DNA from 2 places in the Ventrimonas faecis genome. Region 2 is predicted to be linked to the other one. Evidence: predicted binding sites of a transcription regulator. Region 2 holds the regulator's gene; the other holds the start of a gene.
The links. Region 2 encodes HrcA, which represses chaperone genes, less so after heat shock. Its sites were predicted from a motif close to TGTTAGCACTCNNNNNNNNNGAGTGCTAACA; they were not measured.

Region 1: the regulator HrcA is predicted to act here: its motif matches at 1,897-1,927, upstream of WMO41_RS02165 (co-chaperone GroES).

What each region holds. Positions count from the first base shown of each region.
Region 1 covers NZ_JBBMFJ010000003.1:2,954-6,372, reverse strand. Annotated here, with positions in the region: gene groL (chaperonin GroEL) at 1-1,447, opposite strand, end outside; gene WMO41_RS02165 (co-chaperone GroES) at 1,487-1,771, opposite strand; gene WMO41_RS02160 (hypothetical protein) at 2,056-2,670, shown strand; gene pdxR (MocR-like pyridoxine biosynthesis transcription factor PdxR) at 2,791-3,419, opposite strand, start outside.
Region 2 covers NZ_JBBMFJ010000040.1:2,966-6,384, reverse strand. Annotated here, with positions in the region: gene argH (argininosuccinate lyase) at 1-290, shown strand, start outside; gene WMO41_RS14520 (3D domain-containing protein) at 372-1,073, opposite strand; gene hrcA (heat-inducible transcriptional repressor HrcA) at 1,476-2,513, shown strand; gene grpE (nucleotide exchange factor GrpE) at 2,550-3,167, shown strand; gene dnaK (molecular chaperone DnaK) at 3,229-3,419, shown strand, end outside.

The DNA of each region.
Region 1 (3,419 bases), on a different contig from region 2:
CTTCCTTGTATGCATCAAAACCATAGCCTACTGGAGACTCTTTCACCTTGTTGATGATAACGGAGCCTTCCAGACCTGCGTTTGCGGAGATGTGGAACAGCGGAGCCTCCAGAGCTTTCAGGATGATCTTACCGCCGGTCTTCTCATCGCCCTCAAGAGCGTCTACAACAGACTTGATCTCCTGGGTTACGTGTACATATGCGGAACCGCCGCCTGCGATGATACCTTCCTCAACCGCTGCTCTTGCTGCAGACAGTGCATCCTCCATACGGAGTTTTGCTTCTTTCATTTCGGTCTCGGTTGCTGCGCCGACACGTACAACTGCTACGCCGCCTGCCAGTTTTGCAAGACGCTCCTGCAGTTTCTCTTTGTCGAACTCAGAGGTGGTCTCTGCGATCTGGGCACGGATCTGGGCAACTCTTGCTGCGATCTCGTCCTTGTTGCCGCAGCCATCCACGATGATGGTGTTCTCTTTCTGTACCTTAACAGATTTCGCACGACCAAGCTGCTCCATGGTGGTATCTTTCAGTTCCAGGCCAAGCTCCTCGGAGATAACGGTACCGCCGGTCAGGATAGCCAGGTCTTTTAACATCTCTTTTCTTCTGTCGCCGTAGCCCGGTGCCTTAACACCAACAACGGTGAAGGTTCCTCTTAACTTGTTGACGATTAAGGTGGTCAGTGCCTCGCCCTCGATATCCTCTGCTACGATCAGCAGTTTGGAACCGGACTGTACGATCTGCTCCAGAACCGGAAGGATCTCCTGAATGTTGGAAATCTTCTTATCGGTAATGAGGATGTACGGATCGTCCAGATTTGCTTCCATCTTATCCATATCGGTGCACATGTAAGCGGATACATAACCACGGTCGAACTGCATACCTTCTACCAGATCAAGCTCGGTCTTCATGGTCTTGGACTCCTCGATGGTGATAACGCCGTCTTTGGAAACCTTCTCCATAGCGTCTGCTACCATCTCGCCAACCTCATCGTCTGCTGCGGAAATAGATGCAACACGCGCAATGCTCTCACGTCCGGAGATCGGCTGGCTCATCTTTGCGATAGCCTCAACAGCAGCCTCGGTTGCTTTCTTCATACCCTTTCTTAATACGATCGGGTTAGCGCCTGCTGCCAGGTTCTTCATACCTTCGTTGATCATAGCCTGTGCCAGAACGGTTGCGGTGGTGGTACCATCACCAGCGACATCGTTGGTCTTGGTAGCAACTTCCTTTACCAGCTGTGCGCCCATGTTCTCAAACGGATCTTCCAGCTCGATCTCTTTTGCGATGGTCACACCATCGTTGGTGATGAGCGGAGCGCCGAAGGACTTGTCAAGAACTACGTTTCTTCCTTTCGGTCCAAGGGTTACACGAACAGTATCTGCCAACTGATTTACGCCTGCTTCCAGGGCTTTTCTGGCTTCTACGCCATATTTAATCTGCTTTGCCATGATTCAAATTCCTCCAGTTTCTATAATATATGCGATGTATTACTCGATTACTGCCAGAATGTCGTTCTGCTTTACGACAACGTATTTCTCGTCCTCAACCTCTACCTCGGTTCCGGAGTACTTGGAGTAGATAACCTTATCACCCGGCTTTACCTGCATGGTGATTTCTTTGCCGTCAACCACACCGCCAGGACCTACTGCTACTACCTCTGCCTGCTGCGGTTTCTCTTTTGCCTGGCCCGGAAGTACGATACCAGATTTGGTAGTTTCCTCTGCCACAAGCTGCTTTAATACAACCCGATCAAATAACGGTACTAATTTCATGGATAACTCCTCCTTACATCGAATCTTTTTTCGTTGCGGTCCACACACGGTGAACGAAACTTTTCTTTATTTAAGGGGTTCTTAAAATCCCCTCTCTGATGTACATTACCATTTATAGCACGAGTTGTTAGCACTGTCAATAGTTGAGTGCTAATTTTATCTATTTTTTATAACTTTCCCCTTTCTTTTTTACTCTCTTCGTATTAAAATTACTTTTATAAAGAATATTCGTAACTGCCGGGAATGGACCCACAGCGAATGTTCAAAGAAAGGAGTACAGGGGTATGGCAAAAAAAGCTTTTGGAAAACTGGCAGCCCTCTTAACCATTGCAGGCGCTGCTGCAGCCGGCATTTCTTACCTGACGAAATACCGGTCTTTTAATAAGGAACTGGATGAAGACTTCCACGATTTTGAGGATGAAGACGACACCGAAGTGCCGGACAGCACCATGAGCCGCAATTATGTTTCCCTTCACGCAGACAAGGACGAATTTCTGGTAGCCGCAGGCGACATGATGAACGCCGCAAAGGATGCTGCCAGCGCCGCAAAGAATATGGTAAAGGATGCTGCTGCCATCGTGGCAGACAACACCCGTGAAGCAGTCAGCGTTGCAAGGGACGGCGCACAGAAGGCCACCGTTGTTGCGGAGGATACCGTAGAAAAGGCAGAAAGTGCTGTGGAGGACGCTGTCATCAAAACAGCTGATGCCATGGAGAGCGCAGCAGAAACCGTCTCCGACGCCGTGGAAGAGACCACAGAGAAACTGGCCGAAGCCACTGACAAAGCAGAGGATATCACCCCGGAGGATAAACCGGTGGAAGAAAAAGAGGCTACATCTGAGGAAAACGCAGTCGAAGAAGCTTCCGCTACCACCGTCAGTGACGATACCGAAGCGTAAAACGAAAACAGTTGAAACAGGAAAGAAGCAGAACACGGAGTTCTCATAACTCTGTGTCCTGCTTCTTTTTTGCTGCCATGCACATTCTTGCGCCGGGGCATGCCTGCCGACTTCAGTACGTTATGCTCCCCAGCATTCCATAAGGAGCCGTACTCCTTCCATAATCTGTGCTTCGCTTAAGCTCGCGTACCCCAGCACTACCGTGGCTGGCCGGTGATCATGCTCCGGATGGATAAAGTAACTGCTCAGTCCGTACACCTTCACGCCCGCTTCCGCTGCTTTCTGAATCAGTTCTTCCTCCGACTCTCCTTTTTGGGAGGTCAGAAGAATGTGAATGCCTGCGTATTCCCCGCGGATTTCAAACCGTTCCCTGAGTGGCTCGATCTGCTCCATCAGAAGATCATGCTTGGTTTTATAGATGGCGCGCATGCGGTTTAAATGGCGCTCAAAATAGCCGCCCGACAAAAACTGGTACAGAATGTTCTGATCGATGCGCGACACCGTGGATGCATAAAAGGAGGTCTGGCTGCGGTAACGTGCCAGCAGCTGCATCGGCAGCACCAGATAGCTGACACGGATGGCCGGCGCAATACATTTGGAAAAGGTTCCCAGATAAATGACCCGTCCGCTCCGATCCATGCCCTGCAGCGCCGGAATTGGTTTTCCACGGTAACGGAATTCACTGTCGTAATCATCTTCTATGATATAGCGGTCCGGTGTTTCCACCGCCCACTTTAATAGCTCCTGGC
Region 2 (3,419 bases):
GATTCACCAACGCGACTGACGCAGCTGACTATCTGGTAAATCACGGCGTACCGTTCCGTGATGCCCACGGCATTGTAGGCCAGCTGGTACTGTTCTGCATCGATAAGGGCATTGCGCTGGATGACATGACCCTGGATGAGTTCAAGGCCATCAGCCCGGTGTTCGAGGAAGATGTCTACGAGGCCATCAGCATGAAGACCTGCGTGGAGAAGAGAACCACCATCGGCGCTCCGGGACAGGAAGCAATGAAGAAAGTCATTGCGATCTACAAAGAGCAGTTAGAGAAATAACATTATATTTATGACTAAGGGCCTGAGAAGCCGACATTGGCGGCTTCCAGGCCCTGTTCTGTTTCATAATTCAATTTTTATTTATCCAAGCACCAGGAATACTTCCTGGGTCTGCTTTCCGTGCTGGCGGGTCTGGGCGTGGGTGTCGAAGAAGATGTCCACATGGTTGCCTTTTACGCCGCCGCCGCGATCCTCCGCGGTGTAGATGATACCGTTGATCATGACTTTGCTGCCGTAGGGGATGATGCGCGGGTCTACGGCAATGGTATGGCTGGATTTTGCAATGGAGCCGGTGCTGGTGCGGCGGCCCCAGCCTTCCGAACACTGTTTGCACGGGCAGTAGCCGGTGGTGCGGAAGAAGCCGAGGGATTTTAAGCCGGTGTGTTCATGGCTTTCCTCAGTGGAATTGTTTTCTGCGGTGGTCTGGGCTGTCTCTCCTTTTACATAGGTTTTCGGATTGGAAAGGGCTTTGCCGTCTACGGTGCCCTCTACCACATAGGCGCCGTCTGCCAGCGCGTCCCAGTTCATGTTAATGCGGAAGCCATGGCGGCCATTTCCGATGCCGTTTTCTTCCAGGTCAGAGCGGTAGGTGACAGCGGGCTGGTGAAAGCTTTTTACCTGCTCACCGGTTTCTTTATTGGTAATGGTAACAGTAACCGGAACTCCGGTGTTTGGCAGGGAAGAATCCCAGCCCCAGCCGACAATGGTATTGCCTTCAAAGTCATCGAAAGAGCCATCCAGGTCTGCTGCCAGGGCCGTGAAAGCACCTCCGATGAGAAACATTGCTGTAATCAGTAAAGTTGCGAGAGTCGTTCTTTTTTTCAACATAAAATCATTCCTTTCTTTTCCAAATTTGTTACAGAAACTGCCCTACGGAAAAATGAAATATTTGATTCACACAAAATAAATATATGTAACAAATTTGTAATATATGAACGATAAGACCTTATTTTACATGATTTTTCTGATTTGTCAAGGAAAAAACGAAAAGCGGGGCCGGGCATACAGTTTCCAGGCAGAGAAAAACGAGACCGGAACAGAACGAAAAAATGCAAAGAATCACAGAAAAAACACAGATTTTTCGGGTAAACCTCTTGACAAACGAGGTGGGGTAAAGTATATTAATCACAGAATGTTAGCACTCCTTAATGATGAGTGCTAACAATAACAAAAGGAGGCGGCAGAATGGAGCTGGATGATCGTAAAGTTACTATATTAAAAGCCATCATCAAGACTTATCTGGAAACAGGTGAGCCGGTGGGTTCCAGAACCATTTCCAAATATACCGACCTGAAGCTGAGTTCCGCAACCATCCGGAATGAGATGTCGGACCTGGAGGAGATGGGTTACATTCAGCAGCCGCATACATCGGCAGGGCGAATCCCTTCCGACAAGGGCTACCGCTTCTATGTAGACCAGATCATGCAGGAGAAGGAGCAGGAGGTCACCGAGGTCAAGAGTCTGATGATCAAACGGGTTGACCGGGTGGAGCTGGTTTTAAAGAAACTGGCACAGCTTCTTGCCAACAACACCAACTACGCCGCCATGATCAGTGGCCCCCAGTACCATCAGAACAAGCTGAAATTCATCCAGCTGTCCCAGATGGAGGAGAACAAACTCCTGGTGGTCATCGTGGTGGAGGGAAACCTCATCAAGAATGCCATGGTGAACGTACCGGAGCCGGTAAGCCAGGAAGATATCCTGAACTTAAACATTTTGCTTAACAGCGCGCTCAACGGCCTCACCATTGAGCAGATCAATCTGGATGTCATCACAAAGCTGAAACAGCAGGCCGGTGTTCACAGCCAGATCGTGGACCTGGTACTCAACGAGGTGGCCGGAGCCATCCGGGCCGACGAGGAAGATCTTCAGATCTACACCAGCGGCGCCACCAACATCTTCAAGTATCCGGAGCTGAGCGAGGGCGAGAAAGCAAGCCAGCTGATCAGCACCCTGGAACAGAAGGATAAGCTCCAGGAGCTCATTGCAGATGTAAACGAGTCGGAAGACAACAATGGAATCCAGGTTTACATCGGAGACGAGACACCGCTCCAGACCATGAAGGACTGCAGCGTGGTCACCGCCAATTATGAGCTGGGCGAGGGCATCCGCGGTACTATCGGTATCATCGGGCCAAAGCGGATGGATTACGAAAGGGTACTCAGCACGCTGAAGCATTTAATGAAGCAGCTGGATGCCACTTATAAAAACGAAGAGAGTTAGCGCTGGATCCACAGCGATAAAGAAAGGCGATAAACCATGAGTCAGAAGGAAAAAGAAATGAACCAGGGCGCTGCGAAAGCTGAGAGCGAGAATCTCGAGGCTGAGCAGGTTCAGGCAGAAAACGGTGAAACCTCCGCAGGAACCGAAAAGCAGGAGGCAGAAACCAAAGAAACTGAGAAGGAAACCAAAGAGAGCGAAGCCAAAGACGCAAAGAAGGATCCGAAGGATGCTCAGATCGAGGAACTGCAGGACCGCTTAAAACGTCAGATGGCTGAGTTCGATAACTTCCGCAAACGTACGGAAAAAGAAAAGGCAGCCATGTATGAGATCGGAGCAAAGGACATCATCGAGAAGATCCTTCCGGTGTTAGACAACTTCGAGAGAGGTCTGGCAGCCGTGCCGGAGGATGAGAAGGGTTCTTCCTTCGCCGAAGGCATTGAAAAGATTTACAAGCAGTTCGTGAAGACTCTGGAGGATGCCGGAGTGGAAACGATCGAGGCAGTAGGTCAGCAGTTCGATCCGAACCTGCACAACGCAGTAATGCATGTGGAGGATGAGAAGTATGGCGAGAATGAAATTGCCATGGAACTGCAGAAGGGTTACAAGTACCGCGGCAGCGTGGTACGCCACAGCATGGTTCAGGTAGCAAACTAAACCGGCTGTATACTTAGCGTATTATCAAAAATTTGTTTGAATAGAGTAGGAGGAAAACATCATGAGTAAGATTATTGGTATTGACTTAGGAACCACAAACAGCTGTGTAGCAGTTATGGAGGGTGGTAAACCGGTAGTTATCCCGAACCAGGAAGGTTCCAGAACCACACCGTCTGTTGTAGCATTCACCAAGACCGGCGAGCGTCTGGTAGGTGAGCCGGCAAAACGTCAGGCAGTTACCAACGCAGACAG